Regions from separate parts of the Nocardioides daphniae genome, predicted to be linked through region 1. Evidence: predicted binding sites of a transcription regulator. Region 1 holds the regulator's gene; each other region holds the start of a gene.

Region 1 (7,040 bases):
TGCGCGACCGCGCGCTGATCGCCTTCGGCGTCGCGTTCCTGGCCCAGCTGCTCTACCTGGCGGTCCGCTTCAAGTGGACCTTCGGTGTCTCGGCCGTGCTCGCGATGGTGCACGACGTCGCGATCGTGGTCGGGCTCTTCGCCTGGCTCGGCAAGCCGATCGACGGCGGCATCTTCCTGGCCGCGGCCATGACGATCATCGGTCTGTCGGTCAACGACACCGTCGTCGTCTTCGACCGCGTCCGTGAGCGCTGGCAGGGCTCGAAGCCGACCGACTCGTTCACTGCGCAGGCCAACAAGGCTGCCGTGGAGACGCTGCCGCGCACGGTCAACACCGGTCTGGGCACCATGTTCATCCTCGCCGCCCTCGCGATCATCGGTGGCGACTCGCTGCGCGACTTCTCGATCGCCCTGCTGGTCGGTCTCCTGGTCGGTACCTACAGCTCGGTCTTCGTGGCCACCCCGCTGGTCACCTACCTGCAGCAGAAGTGGCCGATGGCCAAGGAGAAGGCGGAGAAGGCCAAGATCGAGCGCGACCAGTCCGGCGCCGTGGTCTGACCGACCGCGGCGGTGCCGTAGTTGTCGGCGGGGCTGGCTAGAGTTCAGCCGGTGCCAGACAAGTCGCCCGTCCGTGAGGTCCTCTCCGCCGCCGTCGAGGCGTTGGGGGGCAAGGAGCGCTCCGGCCAGGTCGAGATGGCCGAGGCCGTCGCCCGGGCGATGACGGAGCAGCAGCACCTCATCGTCCAGGCCGGCACCGGCACCGGAAAGTCGCTCGGCTACCTCGTCCCGAGCCTGCTCAACCACGACCGCGTGGTCGTCGCCACCGCGACGCTGGCGCTCCAGCACCAGCTCGTCGAGCGCGACATCCCGCGGCTCGTGGAGGCGGTCGGCGACCGGCTCGACACCTCGTACGCCGTGCTGAAGGGCCGCTCCAACTACGCCTGCCTGCACCGCATCCGCGAGGGCGTCCCGGACGACCAGGGTGTGCTCGTCGACGTCCCCGAGGGCTCGATGGGTGCCGAGGTCCTGGCGTTGCGTGGCTGGGCCGAGATGGAGGCCGAGACCGGCGGCACGGGGGAGCGTGACAACGCCCCTCGGCACACCGAGAGGGTCTGGCGCCAGGTCAGCGTCAACCACCGCGAGTGCCTGGGCGCCGCGCGCTGCGCCTTCGCCCAGGAGTGCTTCGCCGAGCGGGCCAAGGAGAAGGCGGCCAGCTCCCACCTGATCGTCACCAACCACTCGCTCCTCGCCATCGACGCGATCGAGGGCGTGCCGATGATCCCCGACTACGACGTCGTGGTGATCGACGAGGCGCACGAGCTGGTCAGCCGCGTCACCCAGGCAGCCACCGACGAGCTCACCGTGGGTGACGTGCAGCGGGCCGCGAAGCGCTCCCAGAAGCACATCGCCGACAAGGGCGCGGCCTCCACCGCCGCCGACGACCTGGCCGACGCCGCGGACGCCCTGGCCGATGCGCTCGCCGCCACCTCGCCGGGCCGGATCGAGACCGCCGGCGAGCAGCTCTCCGACGCGCTGGTCCTCGTCCGCGACGCCGCACGGTCCCTGGTCTCCGCCTTCGGCAAGGACGAGGGCGACGCCGACGCCGGGCGTACGCAGGCCAAGGGGTTGGCGCAGGAGGTCTTCGCCACCGCGGAGCGGATGGCGGCCTTCAAGGAGTCGGACGTGCTCTGGCTCAACGAGGCCCGCGAGCGGATCCCGGCCCGGCTGGCCGTGGCGCCGCTGCAGGTGTGGGCCCAGATGCGTGAGCGCCTGCTCACCGAGAAGACGGTCGTCTTCGCCTCCGCCACCCTGATGCTCGGCGGCGACTTCAACGCGGTCGCCGGCAGCCTCGGGCTCAAGCCGTCGGAGCGCGTCGACACGGGCGCCGGCGAGGTGAGCGCCGACGACGCGCTGCCGTGGCGGGCGCTCGACGTGGGCTCACCCTTCGACTACTCGCGCCAGGGCATCCTGTACGTCGCCCGGCACCTGCCGGACCCCGGTCGCGACGGCCTCGGCAAGGCGCAGATCGACGAGATCGTCGAGCTGATCGACGCCGCCCAGGGGCGCACGCTGGGGCTCTTCTCGTCCCGACGGGCGGCGGACGCGGCGGCGGAGGCCGTCCGTGAGCGGCTCCCGCACCTCACCACCCTGGCGCAGGGCGACGCCCAGCTGCCGGAGCTGGCGAAGCAGTTCGTCGAGGACCCGCACACCAACCTCTTCGGCACGCTCACGCTCTGGCAGGGCCTGGACGTGCCCGGCGACACCTGCCAGCTGGTGCTGATCGACCGGATCCCGTTCCCGCGGCCCGACGACCCGCTGATGTCTGCCCGTTCGCGGGCCGCCGACAAGGCCGGCGGCAACGGCTTCATGCAGGTCTCGGCGACCCACGCGGCCCTGCTGCTGGCCCAGGGGGTCGGTCGCCTGATCCGCACCACCGAGGACAAGGGCGTGGTGGCGATCCTCGACCCGCGGCTGGCGACCAAGCGCTACGGCGGGTTCCTCAAGGCGAGCCTGCCGCCGATGTGGTCGACGACAGACCCGTCCGTGGTGCGCCAGGCCCTCGGCCGCATCGCGGCCGCGGGCTGACGCGGCGTACGGGAGCCCGGGATCAGAGGCTGCGCAGGACCGCGGTGACCTTGCCCAGGATGGTGGCGTGGGTGCCGTCGATGGGCTCGTACGCGTCGTTGTGCGGCAGCAGCCAGACCTGGCCGCCCTTGCGCTGGAAGGTCTTCACCGTGGCTTCTCCGTCGATCATCGCGGCGACGATGTCGCCGTTGACGGCGTCGGGCTGCTGGCGGATCACGACGTAGTCGCCGTTGCAGATGGCCGCGTCGACCATCGAGTCGCCGGAGACCTCGAGCAGGAAGAGCGTGCCGTCGCCGACGAGCTGCTTGGGGAGCGGGAAGACGTCCTCGACCCGCTGCTCGGCCAGGATCGGGCCACCGGCCGCGATACGACCCACGACCGGCACGTACGCCGCTGCGGGCGCCGCGTTGCCCACGTCCGTGGGGTCGAAGTCGGAGTCGTCCGCGCTGGAGACGGCTCGGGAGGCCGCCATCGACTCGGGCAGGAAGACCTGCAGCGCGCGCGGCCGGTTGGGGTCACGCTTGAGGAAGCCCTTCTCCTCGAGCGTCTTGAGCTGGTGGGCGACGCTGCTTGAGCTGGTGAGACCGACCGCAGTGCCGATCTCACGCATGCTCGGCGGGTAGCCCCGGGTCTCCAGCGCCTCCTGGATCGTGGTCAGCACCAGCTGCTGGCGCGCGGTGAGCCCGGTCGCGTCAGGAGGTCCGTCGGGCAGGGAGACGACCTTGCCGGTGTCGCCGCTGGACTTGGGCATGTGGATCCTCCTGGGTGGTGCGGACTGACGTGGGGTTCACGCTAGTCCGATCCCGACCCCAGTTCAAACATGTGTTCGAACGGCGTGTCACGTGCGGTTCAGCGGCGCGGGTCCCAGACCCACGCCACGCAGGTGAACTGCGTGCGGAAGCCCAGCTCGACGTAGGTCGGGTAGGCCCGGGAGTTGGTGATGAGGGTCGCCGACTGGGCCCCGATGGAGGCGGCGCGGTTCATCATGGTGGCGCCCAGGGCGCGGCCGATGCCCCGCCCGCGCGCGGCCGGCGTGGTGCTGACGTTCGCCAGCATCACGCTGGTGCCGCGTACGTGCATGGTGCTGGCTCCCAGGACCTCGCCGGTGCGGAGGCTGCGGGCGATGAAGAACTGGTTGTCGGCCGGGTCGAGGGTGTCGAGCACGCCCAGCGTGACCTCCTGCTGGGCGGCCGGGTGGCCGAGCGCCTCGAGGATGGCGCGACTGGCCGGCTCGACGCCGTCGGGCCAAGCGACGTCGATGAAGACGTCGTCCGGCGTGCCCGGGTCGACGGGCGCGCCCAGGGCGGTGTGCATCGCGGGGTACTCCCGGGCGAGCAGCCCCAGCTGGGCCAGCGTGGCCTCGAGGGCCGGCGTCGTCGTCGAGGGGGTGGTGATCCACTGGAACGGCAGGCCGCGGCGGAGGAACGGTTCGATCAGGGCGGGTGCCCGGGTGGCGACGGCCTCCGGGGCGATGTGGGCGTTGACGACCACGTTGAGCAGGGCGAGCGGCGCCGTGGACCAGTAGACGGTCGCGTCCGGCTCGTCCGCGGTCGACAGCGACGGGGAGCGCGCGATGGCGGCCTGGAGCGCCGCGAAGTCGGCCTCGATCGTGTCGGAGGCCGTGGTCAGGAGGTCTCGCATGCGGCAGACGCTAGGGCTGCGCCGCGACGGCTGCATGCCCCATACGGGTGACGTCCGCACAGGCTTTCGCCACAGATGCCGAGAATCGGGTAGCTGAGGGGCACGTGGAGAGCGTTCGAACTTTTGTTCGACCAGATGCTTGATTCGTTCGAACATCTGCTCTAACGTCGCACATGTGTTCGATCGAACGTCTGATCGAATTCGTCGGCAGGTCAAGGTGCTCGATCCAAAACTGTCGGCGGGTCCGCATAGACATCAGTTCGACAGCAACGCACCTGCACGACCACCACTTCCCCAGGAGGTCTCCATGACCCATCGCCACCGCCTCGACCGTCACCGCCGCCGCTCCCCGCGGCCAGGTCCGTCTGACTCGTCGTGGTCGCGTCGTCGTCGTGCTCGCTGCGCTCCTCCTGGCCCTCGTCGTGGGCGTGGCTCTGGCGGCGTCTCGTCCGCCAGCGAGGAGGCCGGCGCTCCGCAGGCGACCGAGGTCGTCGTGGTCAACGAGGGCGACACCCTGTGGGGCATCGCTGCCGGGGTCGCCGAGGAGGGCGAGGTCCGCGCGATGGTCTCGGAGATCCGCGAGCTGAACAACCTCGACTCCTCCGTCGTCACCCTGGGCCAGGAGATCCACGTCCCGGTCGCCGACTGACGTACGAGGTCAGCGGGCGGCGCGACGTCCGCCGGTAGGCCGCGGAGGCTCTGATCCATCGCCCTGGGGAGGGCGGGTCGCGCCGAGCGCCGACCCGAGGCGCGCAAAGAGCATCAGGCCGACGAAGAGGCAGGTTGCGGCCCCCGCGCCCGCGAGGATGAGCAGGAGCCAGGCGCCGGCGTTGCCGGCCCGGGCGCTCGACCCGAAGTCGATGGCCGCGTAGACGAGGTAGCCCCAAGCGATGACGCAGAGCGTGATCCCACCGGCGTACGCGAGTGCTGCGGTGTTCAGGGTCCGCGGCGGGGGAGCTGCTCGTCTCGAACCTGCACGCTTCCCCTGGGCCACGGCGCCATTCTGTCAGGAGAGTGGCCGCGGCGTGCCTTCTTCGGCGCCCGGAGAGGGTCGCGTCACGCGGCCGGAACTCCTTCGGTGGCGACGCCTTTTCGGTCGTCGTCGGGCCTGTGACCTGCGCAGATGGCGGTCGATCTTTCTGTCGTCCCGCGATGTGGCTGGAGTTCGCGCGATCCGCTTGCCAAGTATTGGGGAGGGCGCGTACGGTTACCACAACATCTAGTAGTTACACGGTTGTGGTTTTCCACATCTAGTCCACAGAAGTGGACATTGGATGCACAGCCCGCAGCACGATCATCCACAGTTGGACCGGCTTCATCCACAGGGAGAAGGAACGCCATGCACTGCCCGCACTGCCGGCACACCGACACCCGGGTCCTCGACTCGCGCGTGTCCGAGGACGGCGGTCAGATCCGTCGTCGTCGTGCCTGCACGGAGTGCGGCAAGCGGTTCAGCACGGTCGAGCTCATGCAGCTGACGGTGCTCAAGCGCTCCGGCGCCAGCGAGCCCTTCAACCGTGACAAGGCGGTCCAGGGTGTGCGCAAGGCGTGCAAGGGCCGCCCCGTGACCGAGGACCAGCTGGCCTGCCTGGGTCAGGAGGTGGAGATCGCCCTGCGCGCCACCGGTTCCGCCGAGATCCAGGCCCACGAGGTGGGCCTGGCGATCCTGGCCCCCCTTCGCGACCTCGACGAGGTCGCCTACCTCCGGTTCGCCTCCGTCTACCGCGCCTTCGAGAGCGCGGCCGACTTCGAGGCAGAGATCGACGTCATGCGTGCCGAGCGCAACGCCGCCGCGATCCCGACCGGTTGACCACAGACCGCCCGGTACGCAGTGGGGAAGCTGCGTGCCGGGCCCCAGACGCACGAACAGACAACGTTGTCAGCACGAGGAACTGAGGAGATTCCATGGCCGCGAGACGGTGACCAAGGGTGGACTGAAGATGCAGCGCGTCTTCAGCACCGAGGGGACCCACCCGTACGACGAGATCACCTGGGAGCGGCGCGACGTCGTCCAGACCAACTGGAAGACCGGTGAGACGGTCTTCGAGCAGCGCGGTGTGGAGTACCCCGACTTCTGGAGCGTGAACGCCTCCACGATCGTCACCACCAAGTACTTCCGCGGCGCCGTCGGCACCGACGCGCGTGAGTGGAGCCTCAAGCAGCTCATCGACCGGGTCGTGAAGACCTACACCGCGGCCGGCATCGAGCACGGCTACTTCGCGGCCGGTGACGCCAAGGTCTTCGAGGAGGAGCTGACCTGGCTGCTCGTCAACCAGTACTTCTCGTTCAACTCGCCGGTCTGGTTCAACGTCGGCACCTCCTCGCCGCAGCAGGTCTCCGCCTGCTTCATCCTCAGCGTCGACGACTCGATGGACTCCATCCTCAACTGGTACAAGGAGGAGGGCTTCATCTTCAAGGGCGGCTCCGGCGCCGGCCTCAACCTCTCGCGCATCCGTTCCTCGAAGGAGCTCCTCTCCTCCGGTGGCACCGCCTCGGGCCCCGTCTCCTTCATGCGCGGCGCCGACGCCTCCGCCGGCACCATCAAGTCGGGCGGCGCCACGCGTCGTGCCGCCAAGATGGTCGTGCTCGACGTCGACCACCCCGACATCGAGGAGTTCGTCGAGACCAAGGCGCGCGAGGAGGACAGATCCGCGCGCTGCGTGACGCCGGCTTCGACATGGACCTCGGCGGCAAGGACATCACCTCGGTCCAGTACCAGAACGCCAACAACTCGGTGCGCGTCACCGACACGAGTTCATGCGTGCGGTCGAGGAGGGCAAGGAGTTCGGGCTGCGTGCCCGCGACACCGGCGAG
Region 2 (7,040 bases), 1.7 Mb from region 1:
GGGCTTCGGGACCGACTTCGGCACCGGGTCGTTCCTCCCCGCTGGACGCAAGGTCGATGGCAGGGTCGCCGGCAGGGTCGATGGCAGGGTCGCCGGCAGGGTCAGTGCCCCGTCGGGCGCGGGGGCTTCACGGTGAGCACCGCGCAGGACGCGTCGAGCAGCACGCGCTGCGCGACGCTGCCCATCAGCAGCTTGCCCACGGGCGAGCGCGGACGCAGGCCAAGGACGATCATGTCGGCGTCGACCTCGCGAGCGACCCCGACCAGCTCGTCGGCGACGTCCGGCCCCATGGTCTGGCGGAGCTCGCACTCGACACCGAGGCCCGCCAACCGCTCCTCGAGGGCACCCAGGGAGGACTCGCCGACAAAGCGCTCGTCGATGTAGCTGTCGCCGCGCGTCGCGTTGACGACGACCACCCGCGACCCCCGGCGCAACGCTTCCTGCACGCCGGCGTCCAGCGCGACCTCCCCGAACTCGTTGGGGATGTACCCCACCACGACCGTCATCGCCTCTCCTCCTGCTTGTCGGACACCTCGTCGACGAGGCTGGGCCCCGCCGGCCGAAGCCTGCTCAGCGCGATCGGCACCACCACGGCCAGGGCGACGAGGACGTACACGAAGATCGCCAGCCCCTCGTTGAAGAGGCCGCTGATGTCACCCCGGAGACGTCGAGCGCCTCGCGCAGCTTCACCTCCATCAGCGGCCCGAGGATGACGCCGAGGATCAACGGCAGCACGGGGATCCCGAACCGGCGGATCGCGAATCCCAGCGCCCCGAAGACCAGCAGCAGAGCCAGGTCGAACGGGTCGCGGTTGACGCTGTAGGCACCGAGCGAGGCGAAGAAGAGGATGCCGGCGTACAGCTGCGGCCGCGGCACCCGGAGCAGCTTGGCCCAGACCGGGGCGAGCGGCAGGTTGATCACCAGCAGCAGGGTGTTGCCGATCAGCAGGCTCGCCAGCAGTGTCCAGATCAGGTCGGACTGGTCGGTCATCAGGGTCGGCCCGGCCACGATCCCGTACTTCTGCATCGCCGCGAGCAGGATCGACGCGGTGGCCGTCACCGGCAGGCCGAGGGCGAGCAGCGGCACGAACATCCCGGCGGCGCTCGCGTTGTTGGCGGCCTCCGGGCCCGCGACGCCCTCGATGGCTCCGTGGCCGAACTCGTTGCCACGCCCCTTGCGGCCGGCGAGCTTGCGCTCAGTGATGTACGACAGGAAGGTCGGCGTCTCCGCGCCGCCCGCGGGCAGCGCGCCGAACGGGAAGCCCAGCGCCGTGCCACGCAGCCACGGGGCCCACGACCGCTGCCAGTCCTCGCGCCCCAGGAACGGACGGCCCACCGGCAGTACGTCGAGTGGTCGCCGCCGCAGGTGGGCGGCAGTCCACAGCGCCTCGCCGATGGCGAAGACGCCCACGGCGACCACGACGATGTCGATGCCGTCGGCCAGCTCGAGCGACCCGCCGGTGAGCCGCGCCTGGCCGGTCGACTGGTCGAGCCCCACCAGGCCGATGGTGAGGCCGATGAAGAGCCCGATGAAGCCGCGCAGCTTCGAGGCGCCCAGCACGCTGCTGACCAGCACCATCGACAGCAGCATGATCGCGAAGTAGGTGGGTGCGCCGATCTTCACGGCCTGCTCGGCCAGGGTCGGCATGAAGAAGGCGACCAGCAGGGTGCCGATGGTGCCGGCGATGAAGGAGCCCACCGCGGCGGTCGCCAGCGCCTGCGCCGCGCGGCCGCGCTTGGCCATCTTGTTGCCCTCGATCGCCGTCATCACCGAGGCGCTCTCGCCGGGGGTGTTGAGCAGGATCGAGGTGGTCGAGCCGCCGTACATGCCGCCGTAGTAGATGCCAGCGAACATGATCAGCGCCTGGGTGACGTCGAGGCCGTAGGTCACCGGGAGCAGCAGGGCCAAGGCCATCGCCGGGCCGATGCCGGGCAGGACGCCGACGAAGGTGCCCAGCAGCACGCCGATGGCGGCGAAGGCGAGGTTCTGCCAGGTGAAGGCGTCGGCGAAGCCGCCGAGCAGGAGGTCGAGGGTCTCCATCACAGGATCCCGTCGAGGATGCCGGGCGTGAGCTGCACGCCGAGCCCGGAGTAGAAGAAGTACCAGCTGCCCACCGAGAGCACGACGCCGACCGCGATGTCACGTACGAGGGTGCGGCTGCCGAGGGCCCAGGCGGCGCCGGCGAAGAGGAAGGCACCGGTGATCGCCCAGCCCAGCACGTTGACCAGCACCAGGTTGAGCACGCAGATGGCGACCAGCTTGGCGACGGTGAGCCAGTCCGGCGGGGTGGTCAGGTCGACGTCCTCCCCCTCCTCGGCCTGCGGCACGTCACCGCGGGAGGTCGCGATCGCGAGCAGCACGGCGAGCAGCACCAGGCCCGTGCCGATGACGTACGGGAAGACCCGTGGCCCGATCGGGTCGCCGAAGCCGACGTTGAGGCCGCGCGCGTCGAGGACCGTGTAGACGCCGACCACGGCGAGGACGAGCGCCAGCAGGTACTGCGCCCTGTCGTGGGACCGGACGGGCCCGGTGTCGGGGGTGTGGCCGGGGACGGGGCCCGGCAGGTCGGTCGCGCTCACAGCAGCCCCAGCTCGTCGAGGGTGTCAGCCACCCGGGTGTCCTGCTCGGTGAGGAAGGTGCCGAAGTCGTCGCCGGTGCGGAAGTCGTCGGTCCAGCCGTTCTTCTCGACCTCCTCCTTCCAGCCGGGGCTGGCGTGCATCTCCTCGAAGTAGGCGATCAAAGCCTCGGTGCGGGCCTCGCTGATGTCCGGCGGCGCCAGGACGCCGCGCCAGTTGAGGAAGACGAGGTCGACGCCCTGCTCGGTCAGCGTCGGGACCTCGGCGAGCTGGCCCGACGGGTAGCGCTCCTCCCCCGAGACGCCGAGCACCCGCAGGTCGCCGCTGCGGATCGAGCCCTCGAACTCGGCCAGGCCGGAGAAGCCGACCTCGATCTTCTTGCCGAGCAACGCGCTGGTGAGCGGACCGCCGCCGTCGTAGACCACGTAGTTGACGTCGTTGGCGTCGATGCCCACGGTGGCGGCCAGCTGCATCGGGAAGAGGTGGTCCGGGCCGCCCGGCGAGGAACCGCCACCGATCGCGATCTCCCCCGGGTCGGTCTTCCACGCCTTGACCAGGTCGTCGAGGTCCTCGAAGGGCGAGTCGGCCGGCACCAGGATGCCCTCCGGCTCGCTCATCAGCTGGGCGATCGGGGTGGCGTCGGTGACCCCGAACTCGCTGCCGAAGGAGTAGGTCGAGCCCACCACGCCCAGGCCGACGGTCATCAGCGTGTGCTCGTCGCCGGCCCGCCCGATGAGCGAGGTCATCGCCACCGCTCCCCCGGCGCCCACCACGTTGTCGACCGTGATGTCGCCGCCGGTGATCTCCTCGGCGTCCATCACCGCGACGGCTGCGCGCCCGGTGAGGTCGTAGCCGCCCCCCGGGCTGTTGGGGATGATCATCAGCAGGTCGCGGCTGTCGTCGCCGCGGGTCACCCCGCAGGCCGCGAGGGTGGAGGCGACGACGACCGCGAGGATCGCCGCCCTGGTCCTTGGACGGCCCGAGAGTGGCATCTCCTCATCTTGTCCCGCGTGCCGAGCGGTGTCGACCCTTGTCCGCCACGTACGACTTGATCCGATGAGGTCACGAAACTTGGTCAGTGACAGCGTCAATCGATGAGGCTCTCCCGACCAGACGGGCCAGCCGCGGCAGCGAGGTCGCTAGACTCCGCCCCGGGTCACCAGGCCGGGTCAGCGCGCACGCGCGGGAGCTCCCGACGTTCGCACCGGCTGCGTCCCGTTGCCTCCGTAGCTCAGCTGGATAGAGCAGCGGCCTTCTAATCCGCTGGTCGCAGGTTCGAATCCTGCCGGGGGCGCCCTTGAGTGGAGGATTTCAGTCACCTGGTGACTGGAATCCTCCACCGAAGCAGTCGTCAGCGACAATCTCCGCGTGGACACCGTGCGCTCGATGACCCTCTTCGCCCTGGCCGCCCTCGCCGAGATCGGCGGTGCCTGGCTGGTGTGGCAGGGCGTGCGCGAGCACCGCGGCTGGCTGTGGATCGGCGCCGGCGTCATCGCGCTCGGCATCTACGGCTTCGTCGCGACCCTCCAGCCCGACGCCCACTTCGGGCGCATCCTGGCGGCGTACGGCGGGGTCTTCGTCGCAGGCTCCCTGCTGTGGGGCATGGCCGTCGACGGCTTCAAGCCCGACCGGTACGACGTGACGGGCGCGCTGATCTGCCTGGTCGGCGTCGCGGTGATCATGTACGCCCCGCGCACGGCCTGACCCGAATCCCCCATTTTGGCACTTCATACTCGAACTGGTGTTCGATAGAGTCGCCGTAGGTTCTCACTCATGACACCGCGGCCATCGAGTCGGCGGAGACGGTGGGGCCAGTTGCGAGGGTGACGTGATAGCTCGGGTTCCGGGCCTCCAGGAGCGACGACCGTCCAGAGCCATGCCGTGCATGGCGTCGTCGTCCCAGGAGGTGTGCCGTGCATCCGGTGAACGCGGTCGCGGAGGCGATCAGTGCGTCGCTGAAGTCGGTGTGCGACGTGAACCCGACGTTCATGAGCGCCGATGAGAAGGCCGGTGCGCTGCTGTCGCTGCTGGAGGTCGAGTCGCGCACTGCCGAGCTGCGGCTACGGGTGATGGCCGCCGCGGGCGACGCCGCCGAAGGTGAGGGATTCCGGTCGATCGCGACCTGGCTGGCCCACCACGGGCACGTACGCCGCGGCGACGCCGCCGCCGACCTGCGGCTGGCCGAGGCGTTGGACCGGGAGCGGCCGACGTTGGCGGCGGGCGTGCGCGAGGGACGGGTGAGCATCGCCCAGGCCCGGGTGATCGCGGCCGCGGTCGAGGAGCTCCCGGCCCGGGTCGGGTTGGACGTGATCGAGGCCGCCGAGACCAAGCTCGTCGAGCTCGCCGCCGACCACGACCCCAGCGACCTGGCCAAGCTCGGCCGCCGGATCCTCGAGCTCGTCGACCCCGACCGGTTCGAGGAGGAAGAAGCCCGCCGGCTGGCCGATGCCGAGAGACGGGCCAGCGAGCGGCAGCGCCTACGGATCCGCGCCCTGGGCGACGGCACCACCCGGATCACCGCAGTCGTGCCCGACGCCACCGCGGCCCGGCTCGGGACCTACCTTCACGCGTTCAGCAACCCGCGACTGGCCGACGGCGCGGTGCGCAGCACCGTCGACGACGCCGACGCTGACAAGCCAACTGCATTCGGTCAGCGGATCACCCAGCCCCGCAAGATGGCCGAGGCGTTCACCCAGCTCCTCGAGACCCTCGACCCCACGCGCCTCCCAATCCACGGCGGCGACGCCACCCACGTCATGGTCACCCTCCCCTTCGAGACGTTGAAGCAGGAGCTCGGGGTGGCCACCATCGACAACACCACCCCCGGCGACGGGTTCGACACCATCACCGCCGCCCAGGCCCGACGCCTGGCCTGCACCGCCCAGATCATCCCCGCCGTCCTCGGCACCGACGGCGAAGTCCTCGACGTCGGCCGCGCCGCCCGGCTCTTCACCAAGGCCCAACGCCGCGCCCTGGCCCTGCGCGACGGCACCTGCCGCGCCGAAGGCTGCACGATCCCCGGCACCTGGTCCGAGGCCCACCACCTCGTCCCCTGGTCCCACGGCGGCGCCACCGACCTCGACAACGCTGCCTTGCTGTGCAGCCGGCATCACCACCGCGCCCACGACGCGGCCTACGACCTCGCCACACTCGCCAACGGCGACCTGAGATTCCACCGGCGGAGGTAGAGAGATGCTCAACAGGGCGCCGCGGAGGCGCAGCAGACGAGTCGGCTCAGAGGTGGCGGATCACCTTCGCCGGGTTGCCCACGGCGAGTACGCCCGCAGGCAGGTCCTTGGCGACCACCGAGCCCGCGCCGACCACGGTGTCCGCACCGATCGTGACGCCCGGGCAGACGATGACGCCGCCACCGAGCCAGACGTTGTCGCCGATGGTGATCGGCGCGCCGCCCTCCCACTTCTGGCGGCGCTGCTCGGCGTCGAGCGGGTGCAGCGGGGTGAGCAGCTGGACGTTCGGACCGATCTGGACGTCGGCGCCGATCCGGATCTCGGCGACGTCAAGCGCGACCAGCCCGAAGTTCACGAAGGTGCGGTCGCCGAGGGAGATGCGGGTGCCGAGGTCGACGTGCACGGGGCTGCGCACCTCGACGTCCTCCCCCACCTGGCCGAAGAGCTCCTCCAGGAGGGCGCGCCTGGCCTCGGCGTCCGTCGGGCTCGCCGCGTTGTACGCCACGGCCGCCCGCTGGCCTCGGTCGGTCAGCTCCTGCACCGTGCTGTCAGCGACGTAGGGCTGCCCGGCGAGCATGCGGTCACGCATCGTCGGGATCAGGGGCGCAGCGGAATCGGTCGAGTCAAAGAAGCCAGCCATGGGCGTCAGTCTGCCCGCTCGGCGAGGAAGGCCGAGGTCCAGGCGTCGATCTCGGCACGCAGCTCACTCTTCAGGTGCTCCGTGGCGAAGGACGCGTCCACCGCCGCGACAGCGAGGTCGGCGACTCCCCGCTCGTCGAGGTCCAACATGTCGGCCGCCACCTCGTACTCGGTGTTGAGGTCGGTGTCGAACATCGGCGGGTCGTCGGAGTTGATGGAGACCACGACGCCGGCGTCGCGGAAGGTGCGCAACGGGTGGGCGTCCAGCGAGTCGACGGCTCGGGTCGCCACGTTGGAGGTCGGGCAGACCTCGAGCGGGATCCGGTGCTCAGCCAGGTACTCCAGCAGCACCGGGTCCTGGGCAGCCGTGGTGCCGTGGCCAATCCGCTCCGCCCCCAGCAGCCGGATCGCGTCCCAGACCGTCTCCGGGCCAGTGGTCTCCCCCGCGTGCGGCACGGAGCGGAGCCCGGCGGCCCGGGCGGCGTCGAAGTGACGCTGGAACTGCGGCCTCGGGACGCCGATCTCCGGACCGCCGAGGCCGAAGCCGACCAGGGCCGACGGCGGGTACTCGAGCGCGAAGAGGAGCGTCTCGTCGGCCGCTGGGACGCCCGACTCCCCCGGGATGTCGTAGATCCAC
Region 3 (7,040 bases), 1.2 Mb from region 1:
CGTGCAGGGCATCGGCGTCGGCCTCTCGGTGGTCAAGGCGATCGTCGAGGCGCACGGCGGGCAGATCGACCTCGCCAGCAGTCCCGGCACCGGCACCCGCTTCGAGGTGACGATGCCCGTCGAGGGCCCTGACACGGAGCCCGACGCGGAGCCGGACGCAGGCTGAGCACGGACGGCCCCGCCCGCCGAGGAGGCAGGAGGGGCCGTCGTACGCCGTGGCGCGCGGGCGCCGCGGGTCAGGTCACTTGCTGGCGATGAGCGCCTGCTCGAGGTCGGCGATCAGGTCGTCGACGTTCTCGATGCCGATGGAGAGGCGTACGAGGTCCTCCGGCACGCCGGCCGCCTCGAGCTCCGCGGGGGTCAGCTGCGAGTGCGTGGTGGTGGCGTTGTGCACGGCCAGCGACTTCGCGTCACCGATGTTGACCAGGTGGCTGAAGAGGTTGAGCGCCTCGATGAACTTCTTGCCGCCCTCGCGGCCCGACTTGAGGCCGAAGGAGAGCAGGCCGCCGTAGCCCTTGCCGGTCGAGATGCGGTCGTAGACCTCCTTGTCGGCGCTGGACTCCAGGCCCGGGTAGGAGACCCAGGCGACCAGGTCGTGGGCCTCGAGCCACTGGGCGACGGCCAGCGCGTTGGAGGAGTGGCGCTCCATGCGCAGGTGCAGGGTCTCCAGGCCCTGGAGGAAGAGCCACGAGTTGTGCGGGGTGATCGCGGCGCCGGTGTTGCGCAGCAGCACGGTGCGGGCGCGGATGATGAAGGCGAGGTTGCCGACGGCCTCGGTCCACACGACGCCGTGGTAGGCCTGGTCGGGCCCGGTGAGGCCGGGGAAGCGCTCGGCGTGCGCAGCCCAGTCGAAGTTGCCGGAGTCGACGATGATGCCGCCGATGGAGGTGCCGTGGCCGCCGATGTACTTGGTGGCGGAGTGGACCACGACGTCGACGCCGTGCTCGAAGGGGCGCACCAGGTAGGGGGTCGAGGCGGTCGCGTCGACGATGAAGGGCAGGCCCTGCGCGTGCGCAGCCTCCGACCAGGCGTCGAGGTCGGCGACGTTGATCTTCGGGTTGCCGACGGTCTCGCCGAAGACCAGCTTGGTCTTCTCGTCGACGTGCTTGGCCAGCTCCTCCGGCTTGGTCGGGTCGACGAAGCGGACCTCGATGCCGAACTGCGGCAGCGTGTGGGCGAAGAGGGCGTAGGTGCCGCCGTACAAGGTGGAGAGCGCCACGATGTTGTCGCCGGCGTAGGTCAGGTTGAGCACCGAGTAGGTGATCGCCGCGGAGCCCGAGGCGACGGCCAGCGCACCGACACCGCCCTCGAGCTGGTTGACGCGGTCCTCGAAGACCGACTGGGTCGGGTTCATGATGCGCGTGTAGATGTTGCCGGGCTCGGCGAGCGCGAAGAGGTTCGCGGCGTGCTCGGTGTCGTTGAAGACGTACGACGTGGTCTGGTAGATCGGGACCGCGCGGCTGTTGGTGGCCGGGTCGGCGACCTCCTGGCCGGCGTGGACGGCGAGGGTCTCGGGACGGTAGTTCATGCGGACTCCTGGGCTGCGAGGTGACGATCAGCGTCACGTCTGAAAGACAACTAGGAGACTAGACTTCAACGCGGTCATTCGTCCCGAAGTGCGGGCAGTCAGTCCGGCACGCGAGACAGTCTCGATGCCGGTGACGACGACGCCCGGCGAATCCCCGATTTGGGAGATGGTCATTCGAACCGGTGTTCGAATAGTGTCGTGGCAGGTCCTCGCCCATGACACCGGGTCACCGCTTCGGCGGTGGCATCCGGAGACGGCGGGGCCAGTTGCGAGGGTGACGTGATCGTCCGGCAGGTCCGGGCCTCCAGGAGCAACGACCAGCAGGCGCCGCGAGCGTGGCGCACCGTCGTTGTGGAGTGGAGGTGGAGTCCGTGCATCCGGTGAGCGCTGTCGCGGCGTCGATCAGCTCGTCGTTGAAGTCGGTGGCCGACGTCAACCCGACCTTCATGAGCACCGACGAGAAGGCCAGCGCGCTGCTGACCCTGCTGGAGGTGGAGTCGCGCGCGGCCGAGCTGCGGCTGCGGGTCATGGCCGCGGCCGGCGACGTGGCCCAGGGCGAGGGCTTCCGCTCGATCGAGACCTGGCTGGCGCACCACGGGCACGTACGCCGTGGCGACGCCGCCGCCGACCTGCGACTGGCCGAGGCGCTCGACCGCGACCTGCCGGCGCTGGCGGGCGCGCTGCGTGAGGGCCGCACCAACCTGCCGCAGGCACGGGTGATCGCGCACGCGATGGCAGAGCTTCCCGACGGCATCGAGCAGGCCGTCGTCGCGCAGGCCGAGGCCGAGCTGGTGCGACTCTCGCAGGAGCACGACCCGAGGGACCTGGTCGCGCTCGGCCGTCGCATCCTCGAGCTGGTCGACCCGGACCGCTTCGAGCAGGCAGAGCGCCGGCGCCTCGAGCAGGCAGAGCGGTACGCCGTCGAGCGTCAGCGCCTGCGGCTGCGCGCCGTCGGCGACGGTACGACGCGGCTCTCCGCCCTGCTCCCCGACGCGGTGGCGGCACGCCTGGCGACCTACCTGCACGCGTTCACCAACCCGCGGCTCACCGACAGCGAGGACCGCACGTCGGGCCGCCGGGCCGTGAGCCACCCGCGGCGGCTGGCAGAAGCCTTCGGGCAGCTGCTCGAGACGCTGGACCCCAGGCGGCTGCCGATCCATGGCGGCGACGCCACGAACCTGACGGTGACGATCTCGTTCGAGGCGCTGCGTACGGGGCTCGGGGTGGCGACGCTCGGCAGCGGCGTACCCGGCGACGGGTACGACACGATCACCGCCGCCCAGGCACGTCGGCTGGCCTGCAACGCCCGGATCATCCCGGCCGTGCTGGGCACCGACTCCGAGGTCCTCGACCTGGGCCGGGCCTCACGCCTCTTCTCGAAGGCCCAACGTCGCGCACTCCTGCTGCGCGACACGACCTGCCGCGCCGAGGGATGCGACATCCCCGGGACGTGGGCCGAGGCGCACCACCTGGTGCCGTGGGGCGAGGGCGGCGCGTCCGACCTCGACAACGCCGCCCTCCTCTGCTCCCACCATCACCACCTCGCGCACGATCCCGGCTACGACATGAGTCGGATGGCCAACGGCGACCTGCGCTTCCACCGGAGGAGGTAGGCCGATAGAAGGACGATGCATGCACAGGACCCCGCCCCGCTCGAGGCGGGACGGGGTCCTGGATGGAGCTGGCGGGTGGGTCAGACCGCGATCGCGACCTCGGCCACGGAGCCCACCTGGGCGTGGACCTTGCGGTCGACCGGCTCGGCCTTTGGGGCGAGGGCGCGGAGCGTCCAGACGCCCTCACCGGCGAAGAACCGGAAGTGGCCGGTGGCCGAGAGGGGGACCTCAGCGGTGAACTCGCCGGTCTTGTCGAGCAGGCGCACGTAGCCGGTGGCCACGGGCTCGCCGTCACGGGTGACCTGGCCCTGGATCACGGCCTCCTTGGCGACGTTGACGCCGTCGAGCGACAGGCCGCCCTCAACCGCGCCGCACATCAGGCGACACCCGGCTCGTCGCCGAGAACGACCGGAACGCCGACGAGGGAGCCGTACTCGGTCCACGAGCCGTCGTAGTTCTTGACGTTCTTGAAGCCCAGCAGCTCCTGCAGCACGAACCAGGTCAGCGACGAGCGCTCACCGATGCGGCACAGGGCGATGGTGTCCTTGGAGTCGTCGATGCCGACCTCGTCGTAGAGCTTGCGCAGCTCGTCGTCGGACTTGAAGGTGCCGTCGTCGTTGGCGTTCTTGCTCCACGGCACGTTGAGCGAGGTCGGGATGTGACCGGCGCGCTGCGCCTGCTCCTGCGGGAGGTGGGCCGGAGCCATCAGGCGGCCGGCGAACTCGTCGGGGCTGCGCACGTCGATCAGGTTCTGCACACCGATCGCGGCGACGGCGTCGTCACGGAAGGCGCGGATCGAGCGGTCCTGCTCCTGGGCGACGTACGAGGTCGCGGGACGGGTCGGGACGTCCTTGGTCAGCTCGCGGGCGTCGAGCTCCCACTTCTTGCGGCCACCGTCCATGAGCTTGACGTTCTTGTGGCCGTAGAGCTTGAAGTACCAGTAGGCGTAGGCAGCGAACCAGTTGTTGTTGCCGCCGTAGAGGATCACGGTGTCGTCGTTGCTGACGCCGCGCTCGGAGAGGAGCTTCTCGAAGCCCTCCTTGTTGACGAAGTCGCGACGGACCTGGTCCTGCAGGTCCTTCGTCCAGTCCAGCTTGATGGCGGTCGGGATGTGGCCCTTGTCGTAGGCGGCGGTGTCCTCGTCGACCTCGATCAGGACGATGCCGTCGGCGCCGAGGTTGTCCTCGACCCACTGGACGGAAACGAGGGAGTCTTCGCGGCTCATGGCTGGTGCTTCTCTCTTTCGGGATGGGTGGTGCGGTGACCAGGGATGGTGTGCGTGGGTGCTGCGGTGGAGCGTGCGCTCAGGCCGTGCGGGGCGACGCGGCCCGGCGCAGCAGGAGGTACATCTCGCAACCCAGGCAGAAGCCGAAGGCTGCGTTGAGCAGGGCGGCCACCAAGGCGAAGCCGGTGGCGACGAGGCCGACCAGGTCGGCCCCCAGGAGGAAGCCGGCCAGGCCGACGAGGGCGAACCCGAGGCCCACGGTCTGGGCGAAGCGCGGCGGAGCCGGGTCCTCCCACTCCGTCGGGGCGCCCAGGCGGGGGCGTACGACGGTGCGGAAGAGCCAGGCGTACGGCGTGCGGTTGACGCCGAGCAGTGCGCCGCTCGCGAAGAGTGCCGCCTGGACGGCGAGCAGGGCGACCGCGAACGTGCTGGGCGCGGTCGCGAGGACGACTCCGAGGACGACGGTGGTGATGACGGCGCCGAACTGGGGGCCACGGGGATCGACCCGGGGCACAGTGGTGTCGTGAGAGCTCATTGGTCCTGTTCCTGGTGAAGGGATTCCTGCAGGGCGCGACAGCAGTCACACCGGCGGAGGGCCGACACCCGGAACCTTAGTCGAGTTAATTGATCGACAAAAGGGGTGGCGTCAGCCTCAGGACATTCGACAGAGGGACGAGCGCACGCGGCAGTGATCCACTGCGCGTCGCTTCGTCAACCAGGTCGAGCTCATGGGGACGAGACTAGGGAACGGGATCGGACCGAGCGAATCGAGGTCTCAGATCGTGGACAAGCGGCCCAAAATGCGAGATTCGCGCCTCAGTCGAGGAGCGCGAGGGCGCTCAGCACCTGTTGCTTCGTCGGGGCTCCGGCCGCTCGCGTGACCTCACGACCGGCTGCGTCGAGCACCAGGGTCGTGGGCGTCCGCATGACGTTGACACGGCGTACGAGGTCGAGGTGCGACTCGGCGTCCACCTCGACGTGCGCGACGCCCGGGACCACGGCCGCGACCTCCTCGAGAGTGCGGCGGGTCACCCGGCACGGCGCGCAGAAGGCGCTGGAGAACTGGAGCAGCGTCCCCTTCTCCCCCAGCCGGTCGGCGTAGGGGGTGCCGGCGACCACGGAGTCGGCGGCCGTGCCCGGGCTCGGCGCGTCGGCGGTCGCCCCGGAGGTCGCGTCGACGGTCGCGTCGGCGGAGCCGGCGACATCGACCTGCTGGACCCCACGCACCTGGTGCGTCCCCCGGAACCGGCCGTCGGTGGCCGCGCGCCACAGGCCAAAGACGACCGCGAGCACAACGCTCGCAAGGAGGACCCACTGTCCCGTCGTCAACGCACTCTCCTCGAGTCGAATGCATTCCTCCGGACGCAAACTGAAGGACCGGATTCACTTTGTTGCAGGAAATTTTTCGTTCTTCCACGCCCTGCGCAGGAGGGTCCTACCCTCGAAGAGTAAAGACGAATCCCTGATCGCCCGTCGGCCGCTTCGGCGAGGCCCTGAGGATATCGCCTCAGAAATGGGCGGGGGTTCACCAGACGCTGCGCCGTGCGCAGCGTCCATCACCCAACCCCTCGAAGGAAGTCCCATGCAGAAGTCCCGCAAGGTCATGGCCGCGCTGGCCACCCCCGTCGCCGTCCTCGCGGCCGGCGCGCTGGTCTACCAGGCCTCGTACGCGGCGTTCACCGGCCAGACCCGCAACTCCGGCAACAACTGGGCGACGGGCTCCATCAAGCTGACCGACGACGACAACGGAACCTCTCGCTTCCAGGTCACGGCCATGAAGCCCGGTGACAGCGGAGCTGCCTGCATCAAGCTCACCGCCGACGCCAGCGTCCCGTCGACCGTCAAGGGCTACACGATCAACCCGCTCTCCAGCGGCTCCGACCTCGAGAACAGGGTCAAGGTGAAGGTCGAGGGTGGCACCGGTGGCACCTTCGCCAACTGCACCGGCTTCGAGCCCGAGGAGCTGCCCAGCGGCCAGCCGGTCGTCCCCGAGGTCACCCTCACCCAGCTCGCGGCGGTCAACAGCTTCGAGAACGCCCTGGGCGGCTGGGCCGTCCCCGCCGGCGTGCACACCAAGACCTACCGGATCAGCTGGCGCTTCGACACCGCGGGCATGACCCAGGCGCAGGTCGACCAGCTCCAGGGCAAGTCCACCGGTATCGACATCCAGTGGGAGATGCGCAACAACAACTGATCGGGGGGTGGGCGGCGGTCCGCCGCCGCCCACATCCGCCCGTCCTGCACTCCCCTGCACTCCCCTGCACCACCTCCGTCACCGACAGACCCGTCACCGAAAGGGTGAGAGATGGCTCGGCCCTCTGCCCGGACGTCCCGTGAGTGGGCCTTCTTCACCGTCGTCATCGCCTCTCGCGTCTATCGCGCGATGCTGCTGACCCTGGTCACCATCGCCATTGCCCCCGCCCTGATCGGCTGGCAGCCCTACGTCATCAAGTCCGGCTCCATGCTGCCGACGATCTCGATGGGCGACGTCGCGCTGGGACGCCCCTTCGTCGACGGCGAGAAGGTCGCCGTCGGGCGCGTCTACATGTTCGACGACCCCAGCACCGACACCGAGCGGATCCTCGTCCACCGCGTCGTCGAGAAGCGTGACGACGGCGGCTGGACCACCGCCGGCGACGCCAACGAGACCACCGACTTCACCCCGATCGGCCGT
Region 4 (7,040 bases), 690 kb from region 1:
CCGACATCGCCCGCTCGCTCGGCATCGCCTTCCAGCTGCGCGACGACCTGCTCGGCACCTTCGGCGACCCCGAGATCGTCGGCAAGGACGTCGACGGCGACATCCGCGAGGGCAAGCGCACCCCGCTGGTCGTGCACGCCGCCTCCACCTCGCACTGGTGGCGCATCGAGCCCCACCTGGGCAACGCCGCGGTGACCAAGGACGAGGCCGACGAGGTCCGCCACGCGCTCATCGACGCCGGGTCCTTCGAGCACGTCGAGAACCTCATGAACCGCCACGTGCGCATCGCCCGCTGGCACGCCGACACCCTCGAGCTCGCCGGCCCGATCGTCGACACCCTCACCTCCGCCTGGGACATCGCCGGCGCCACCGTCGCCCCGGCGCACGCCGAGGCGCCCGTCGGAGCAGCGGTGGGTGTCGCATGAGACTCAGGGAGAAGGCGGCGAGACCCGCCCGCGGCGCGCAACCCCTGCCGTACGAGCTCTACGACGAGGTCGCGGAGGCCGCCGCAGACATGGTGATCCGCCGCTACTCGACCTCGTTCGGCCTGGCCTCGCGCCTGCTCGCGCCCTCGGTGCGTACGCACGTGCGCAACGTCTACGCGCTGGTCCGGGTCGCCGACGAGGTCGTCGACGCCCCGCGCCCCGACGGTGACGTGGCCGGCCGCGCCGCCCTGCTCACCGAGCTGCACGCCGAGGTGCTGCGCGCGCTGGAGACCGGCCACAGCGCCAACCTGGTGGTCCACGCCTTCGCCCGCACCGCCCGCACCTGCGGCATCGACGCCGAGCTCATCGACCCGTTCTTCGCCTCGATGCGGATGGACCTCGAGCGCGTCGAGCACGACGAGGCGAGCTTCGCGGCGTACGTCCACGGCTCCGCCGAGGTGATCGGCCTGATGTGCCTCAAGGCCTTCCTGCTCGAGACCCCCGACGCCGAGCTGCAGTACCACCGGCTGCGCGAGGGCGCCCTGCGCCTCGGCGCGGCCTTCCAGAAGATCAACTTCCTGCGCGACCTGGCCGCCGACCACGACGACCTGGGCCGCAGCTACTTCCCGGGGCTCGACGTCGACCACTTCGACGACGCGACCCGCGACCGCCTGCTCGACGACATCGACGCCGACCTGGCCGTCGCCGCCGCAGCGATCCCGCACCTGCCGGCCAGCAGCCGCCGGGCGGTGCGCGCCGCCCACGTCCTCTTCGGCGAGCTGGCCCTGCGCCTGCGTCGTACGCCGCCCGCCGCGATCCGCACCCAGCGCGTCCGGGTGCCGTCGCCGCGCAAGGCCCAGCTGGTCGCCCTGGTGCTGGCCCGAGGTGCGGCGTGAGCGCCGACCGACGCCGCGTCGTCGTGGTGGGCGGCGGAGTCGCCGGACTGGCGACGTCGGCCCTGCTCGCCGCCGACGGCTGGGAGGTCGAGCTGCTGGAGCAGCGCGACGAGCTCGGCGGCCGCGCCGGGTCATGGGCCAAGGACGGCTTCCGCTTCGACACCGGGCCGTCGTGGTACCTGATGCCCGAGGTCTTCGACCACTTCTACCGCCTGCTCGGCACCTCTGCCGCCGAGCAGCTCGACCTCGAGGTCCTCGACCCCGGCTACCGGGTCTACTTTGAGGGCGAGGAGCGCCCCCTCGAGACGCGCGTGGCGCGCGAGGACAACAAGGCGGTCTTCGAGTCCTTCGAGCCTGGCGCCGGCGCCCAGCTCGACGCCTACCTCGACCAGGCCGGCGAGACCTACCAGGTCGCCCTGCGCCACTTCCTCTACACCAGCTTCGAGCGCGTCGGCGACGTGCTCAACGCCGACGTGCTCCGCCGCGCCCCACAGCTCCTGCCCTTGCTGCTGCGCAGCCTCAAGTCGCACGTGCACTCGCGCTTCTCCGACCGCCGCCTCCAGCAGGTGCTGGGCTATCCCGCGGTCTTCCTCGGCGGCTCGCCGGAGCGGATCCCCGCGCTCTACCACCTGATGAGCAGCATGGACCTCGACGACGGCGTGCTCTACCCGCAGGGCGGTTTCGCTGCCTTCGTCGACACCCTCGTGTCGCTCGCCACCGAGCTCGGCGTCACCATCCGCACCGGTGCGACCGTCACCTCGATCGACACCGTCGCGCTGCCCGGTGCCAAGCCCTGGTCCCGCCGCAAGGCCGCCGTCTGCGGCGTCGCCTACCGCGGGCAGGACGGTGCGGAGCAGCGCGTCGCGGCTGACGTCGTCGTCGGTGCTGCCGACCTGCACCACCTCGAGACCCGGCTGCTGCCCAGCGACCTGCAGACCTACCCCGAGTCGTGGTGGCGTCGTCGCGACCCCGGCCCCGGCGCCGTGCTCGTCTACCTCGGCGTCACCGGCGAGCTGCCCGAGCTGGCGCACCACACCATGTTCTTCACCGAGGACTGGGAGACCAACTTCGACGGCGTGCTCGGTGACCGCAGGGGCCACGGCAAGTACGTCCCCGACCCGGCCTCGTCGTACGTCTGCCGCCCCAGCGCCACCGACGCCTCCGTGGCGCCCGAGGGCGCCGAGAACCTCTTCGTCCTCGTGCCGGTGCCTGCCGACGTCGACCTCGGTCGCGGCGGCCTCGACGGCCAGGGTGACCCCGCGGTGGAGAGGGTCGCCGACGCGGCCATCGCCCAGGTCGCCAGCTGGGCGGGCATCCCCGACCTGGCCGAACGGATCGTCGTACGCCGCACCGTCGGCCCCGGCGACTTCGCCGGCGACCTCAACGCCTGGTCCGGGACCATGCTGGGCCCCGGTCACCGCCTCTCCCAGAGTGCGTTCTTCCGCGCCTCCAACGTCTCGAAGAAGGTCGAGGGCCTGCTCTACGCGGGCTCCAGCACCCTGCCAGGGATCGGGCTGCCGATGTGCCTGATCAGCGCCGAGCTGGTGCTCAAGAGGCTGCGTGGCGATCGTGTCGGCGGCATGGTCGCCACGCCCCTGGTGGCGCGCCGCGAGCTGGAGACCGTCGGAGCCGGACGAGGAGCGACCTCGTGAGCGCGGTCGTCGAGCTGCCGCTCGCGCCTGGCGACGGGGGGTTGGGCCGCGGTGATACGGGTCACGGCGAGACGTCTGCCGGGCTGTCGCGACTGCGTACGGTCGTCGCCTCGTCACGCCCTCTGTCGTGGGTCAACACCGCCTTCCCGTTCGGCGCCGCCTACCTGCTCGTCGGTGGGGGACTGGACGCCGCGTTCTGGGTCGGCACGCTCTTCTTCCTGGTGCCCTACAACCTGGTGATGTACGGCGTGAACGACGTCTTCGACCACGAGTCCGACCTGCGCAACCCACGCAAGGGCGGCGTCGAGGGCGTCGTGCTCGACCGGGCCGTGCACCGTACGACGCTGTGGGCCGCGGTGCTGACGCCGCTGCCCTTCGTCGTGGCGCTGCTGGCGATGGGGTCGACCACCTCGGCGCTGGTCCTCGCCGTCAGCATCTTCGCGGTCGTTGCCTACTCGGCCCCGCGACTGCGCTTCAAGGAGCAGCCGTTCCTCGACTCGCTCACCTCGAGCACCCACTTCGTGAGCCCGGCCGTCCTCGGCCTCGCGCTCGCCGCCGACCGCGGCGCCAGCGTGACGTGGGAGGGCCCGGTGCTCATGTCGCTGATCGGCTTCTTCCTCTGGGGGATGGGCTCGCACGCCTTCGGCGCGGTGCAGGACGTGCGCGCCGACCGTGAGGGTGGCATCGCCTCGGTGGGCACCGTGCTCGGCGCGCGACCGACCGTCTGGTTCGCGCTCTACTGCTACGTGGCCGGCGGCACCGCGCTGCTGATGATGCCCGGCCCGGGCCAGTGGGCGGCAGCGCTGGTGGTGCCGTACGTCGCCAACGTCGCGCCCTACCTGGCGATCACCGACGAGGAGTGCGAGCAGGCCAACGCGGGCTGGCGGCGCTTCCTCTGGCTCAACTTCGTGACCGGATTCCTGGTCACGCAGCTGATGATCGTGCTCGTCGTGCTCTGACGGCGGTTCGACGCACCCGGTTCCCCGATCTGGGGGATGGCATTCGAACTGGTGTTCGAATATTGTGAGCGTCAGGTCCTCTCCCAGGACACCGGGTTCCTCTCGGGGCAGCCGGAGACGGTGGGGCCAGTTGCGAGGGTGACGTGATCGTCCGGCAGGTCCGGGCCTCCAGGAGCAACGAATGAGTGGGTGCCACGCGCAGGGCGCTCGTCGTCGTTGTCGAGGGAGGTGGGCTCATGCATCCGGTGAACGCGGTCGCCGAGGAGATGAGTGCGTCGCTGAAGTCGGTGTGCGACGTGAACCCGACGTTCATGAGCGCCGACGAGAAGGCCAGTGCACTGCTGTCGCTGCTGGAGGTCGAGTCGCGCACCGCCGAGCTGCGGTTGCGGGTGATGGCCGCTGCGGGTGACGTGGCCGAGGGGGAGGGCTTCCGGTCGATCGCGGCGTGGCTGGCGCACCACGGTCGCGTACGCCGGGGCGACGCCGCCGCTGACCTGCGGCTGGCCGAGGCGTTGGACCGGGAGCGGCCGACGTTGGCGGCGGGAGTGCGTGAGGGACGGGTGAGCATCGCCCAGGCGCGCGTGATCGCGGCCGCCGTCGAGGAGCTCCCCGCCCGGGTCGGCTGCGAGGTGATCGAGGCCGCCGAGGTCAAGCTCGTCAAGCTCGCCGTCGACCACGACCCCGGCGACCTGGCCAAGCTCGGCCGGCGGATTCTCGAGGTCGTGGACCCTGAGCGGTTCGAGGACGAGGAACGGCGCCGGCTCGAGGACACCGAGCGGCATGCCAGCGAGAGGCAGCGCCTGCGTATGAGGGCTGCGGGTGACGGGCTGACCCGGATCTCAGGAGTGATCCCGGACGCGGTGGCAGCGCGGCTGGCGACCTACCTGCACGCCTTCACGACTCCGCGATTGGCCGACGGAGCAGTGCGCGGCGCCCTGGACGAGGGCCCCGGTGCGAGCACGGCAACGGGCTTCGGCTCGCCGGTCAACCACTCCCGACGGCTGGCCGAGGCACTCGGCCAGCTCGTGGAGTGCCTGGCCCCTCGGCGCCTCCCGATCCATGGCGGTGACGCCACGAACGTGACCGTGACGATCTCGCTGGAGTCGCTGCGCGACGGCCTCGGGGTGGCGACGTTGGACAACGGCGTCCCTGGCGACGGCTTCGACACGATCACGGCTGCGCAGGCGCGCCGGCTGGCGTGCAACGCGCGGATCATCCCGGCGGTGCTGGGCACGGACTCCGAGGTGCTCGACCTCGGCCGCGCCTCCCGGCTCTTCACCAGGGCGCAACGACGAGCTCTGCTGCTGCGGGACACGACCTGCCGTGCCGAGGGGTGCGACATCCCGGGCACCTGGTCCGAGGCCCACCACCTCGTCCCCTGATCACACGGCGGCGCGACCGACCTCGACAACTCCGCGCTCCTCTGCTCGCGGCACCACCACCGCGCCCACGACGCGGCGTACGACATGACGCGGCTGGCCTCGGGCGACTACCGCTTCCACAGGCGGCGGTAGGGATGCAGGCAGGTCAGGGGAGGTCAGGGGTTGGTCAGAACCTCGGCGCCGTCGGAGGTCACCAGGAGGGTGTGCTCGAACTGGGCGCTGCGCTTGAGGTCACGGGTGACGACGGTCCAGTTGTCGGGCCACATCGTCCACTCGTGGGTGCCCAGGTTGAGCATCGGCTCGATCGTGAAGGTCATGCCGACCTCGATCAGGTCGTCGTAGTGGTCCTGGTCGTAGTGCGGGATGACCAGGCCGGAGTGGAACGAGGTGCCGATGCCGTGACCGGTGAACTCACGCACCACGCCGTAGCCGAAGCGCTTCGCGTAGGACTCGATGACGCGACCGATCACGCTGATCCGACGGCCGGGCTTGACCGCCTTGATCGCGCGGTCCAGCGACTCCTTCGTACGCTCGACGAGCAGCCGCGACTCCTCGTCGACGTCGCCGGCGAGGAAGGTCGCGTTGGTGTCACCGTGCACGCCGTGGATGAAGGCGGTGATGTCGATGTTGACGATGTCGCCGTCCTCGATCACCCGGGCGTCGGGGATGCCGTGGCAGATCACCTCGTTGACGCTGCTGCACAGCGACTTCGGAAAGGCGCGGTAGCCCAGCGTCGACGGGTAGGCGCCGTGGTCGCAGAGGAACTCGTGGCCGATCCGGTCGAGCTCGTCGGTGGTGACGCCGGGGGCGACGTGGCTGCCGACCAGCTCACGGGCCTGCGCGGCCAGGCGGCCGGCGATCCGCATCTTCTCGATCGTCTCGGCGTCCTTCACCTCGGAGCCGTTGAAGGGCTGGGCGCCGGCTTGTCGACGTACTCCGGGCGGGCGATGAAGGAGGGGACGGGGAGGCGCGGCGAGATGGCGGCAGCTACTACAGGACTCACGGGTTCGAGTGTAGTTTCGCGAGCATGAGCGACACGGACTCGGAGTACTGGTACTGCCTCAAGCACAAGACGGTCGAGCCCCGGGAGGGGTGCAAGAACGCCGACCGGCTCGGCCCCTACGCCAGCCAGGCGGACGCGTCGCGGGCGCTCGAGAAGGTCGAGGAGCGCAACGAGGCATGGGACAACGACCCGGCGTGGAACGACCCCGAGGACGACGAGGACGACCCGCGCAGCAGCGAGGACAACGAACGCGGCTGACGGGGCGGCCCCCGGTCCTCGGGGGCGTCACCTCAGAAGGAGTGCTCCGGGCCGGGGAAGGTCCGGGCCTTCACGTCGTCGCGGTAGGCCTTCGCGCCGTCGAGCAGGACCGTACGCACGTCGACGTACTGCTTGACGAAGCGCGGCATCCTGCCGGTGCGGATGCCGAAGGCGTCGGTCCACACCAGGACCTGCCCGTCGCAGCCGTTGCCGCCGCCGATGCCGATCGTCGGGATCTCGAGCTCGGCGGAGACCTTCGCGGCCACGTCGGCCTGCACCATCTCCATGACGACCGCGAACGCGCCCGCCTCCTGCACCGCACGGGCGTCGGCGAGCACGCGCTCGGCGGCGTCGCCGCGGCCCTGGACCCGGTAGCCGCCCAGGGTGTGCTCGGACTGCGGGGTGAAGCCGATGTGGGCGATGACCGGGATGCCGCCCTCCACGCACTTGCGGATCACCGGCGCC

The links. Region 1 encodes LexA, which represses DNA repair genes until DNA is damaged. Its sites were predicted from a motif close to TCGAACANNTGTTCGA; they were not measured.
Region 2: E2C04_RS05255 (HNH endonuclease signature motif containing protein) is a predicted target of LexA. The motif match lies at 4,310-4,325, and genes of this name have one in related genera.
Region 3: E2C04_RS02675 (HNH endonuclease signature motif containing protein) is a predicted target of LexA. The motif match lies at 1,703-1,718, and genes of this name have one in related genera.
Region 4: E2C04_RS11015 (DUF222 domain-containing protein) is a predicted target of LexA. The motif match lies at 3,976-3,991, and genes of this name have one in related genera.

Annotation. Positions count from the first base shown of each region.
Region 1 is NZ_CP038462.1:2,940,143-2,947,182, reverse strand. Features, by position in the region: gene secF (protein translocase subunit SecF) at 1-557, shown strand, start outside; gene E2C04_RS14470 (ATP-dependent DNA helicase) at 609-2,585, shown strand; gene lexA (transcriptional repressor LexA) at 2,608-3,336, opposite strand; gene E2C04_RS14460 (GNAT family N-acetyltransferase) at 3,435-4,226, opposite strand; gene E2C04_RS14455 (LysM peptidoglycan-binding domain-containing protein) at 4,534-4,875, shown strand; gene E2C04_RS14450 (hypothetical protein) at 4,885-5,220, opposite strand; gene nrdR (transcriptional regulator NrdR) at 5,566-6,036, shown strand; partial or broken gene E2C04_RS21095 (vitamin B12-dependent ribonucleotide reductase) at 6,167-7,040, shown strand, end outside.
Region 2 is NZ_CP038462.1:1,057,903-1,064,942, reverse strand. Features, by position in the region: gene E2C04_RS05285 (universal stress protein) at 102-506, opposite strand; gene E2C04_RS05280 (tripartite tricarboxylate transporter permease) at 571-2,040, opposite strand; gene E2C04_RS05275 (tripartite tricarboxylate transporter TctB family protein) at 2,040-2,579, opposite strand; gene E2C04_RS05270 (Bug family tripartite tricarboxylate transporter substrate binding protein) at 2,576-3,568, opposite strand; tRNA gene E2C04_RS05265 (tRNA-Arg) at 3,797-3,870, shown strand; gene E2C04_RS05260 (YnfA family protein) at 3,945-4,280, shown strand; gene E2C04_RS05255 (HNH endonuclease signature motif containing protein) at 4,490-5,764, shown strand; gene E2C04_RS05250 (sugar O-acetyltransferase) at 5,811-6,404, opposite strand; gene E2C04_RS05245 (adenosine deaminase) at 6,410-7,040, opposite strand, start outside.
Region 3 is NZ_CP038462.1:547,455-554,494, reverse strand. Features, by position in the region: gene E2C04_RS02685 (sensor histidine kinase) at 1-166, shown strand, start outside; gene E2C04_RS02680 (O-acetylhomoserine aminocarboxypropyltransferase/cysteine synthase family protein) at 242-1,528, opposite strand; gene E2C04_RS02675 (HNH endonuclease signature motif containing protein) at 1,900-3,141, shown strand; gene E2C04_RS02670 (DUF1416 domain-containing protein) at 3,222-3,518, opposite strand; gene E2C04_RS02665 (sulfurtransferase) at 3,518-4,366, opposite strand; gene E2C04_RS02660 (DUF4395 domain-containing protein) at 4,446-4,901, opposite strand; gene E2C04_RS02655 (thioredoxin family protein) at 5,183-5,695, opposite strand; gene E2C04_RS02650 (hypothetical protein) at 5,949-6,560, shown strand; gene E2C04_RS02645 (signal peptidase I) at 6,672-7,040, shown strand, end outside.
Region 4 is NZ_CP038462.1:2,255,015-2,262,054, reverse strand. Features, by position in the region: gene E2C04_RS20980 (polyprenyl synthetase family protein) at 1-425, shown strand, start outside; gene E2C04_RS17765 (phytoene/squalene synthase family protein) at 422-1,321, shown strand; gene crtI (phytoene desaturase family protein) at 1,318-2,973, shown strand; gene E2C04_RS11020 (prenyltransferase) at 2,970-3,932, shown strand; gene E2C04_RS11015 (DUF222 domain-containing protein) at 4,169-5,314, shown strand; partial or broken gene map (type I methionyl aminopeptidase) at 5,470-6,317, opposite strand; gene E2C04_RS11005 (hypothetical protein) at 6,342-6,575, shown strand; gene panB (3-methyl-2-oxobutanoate hydroxymethyltransferase) at 6,608-7,040, opposite strand, start outside.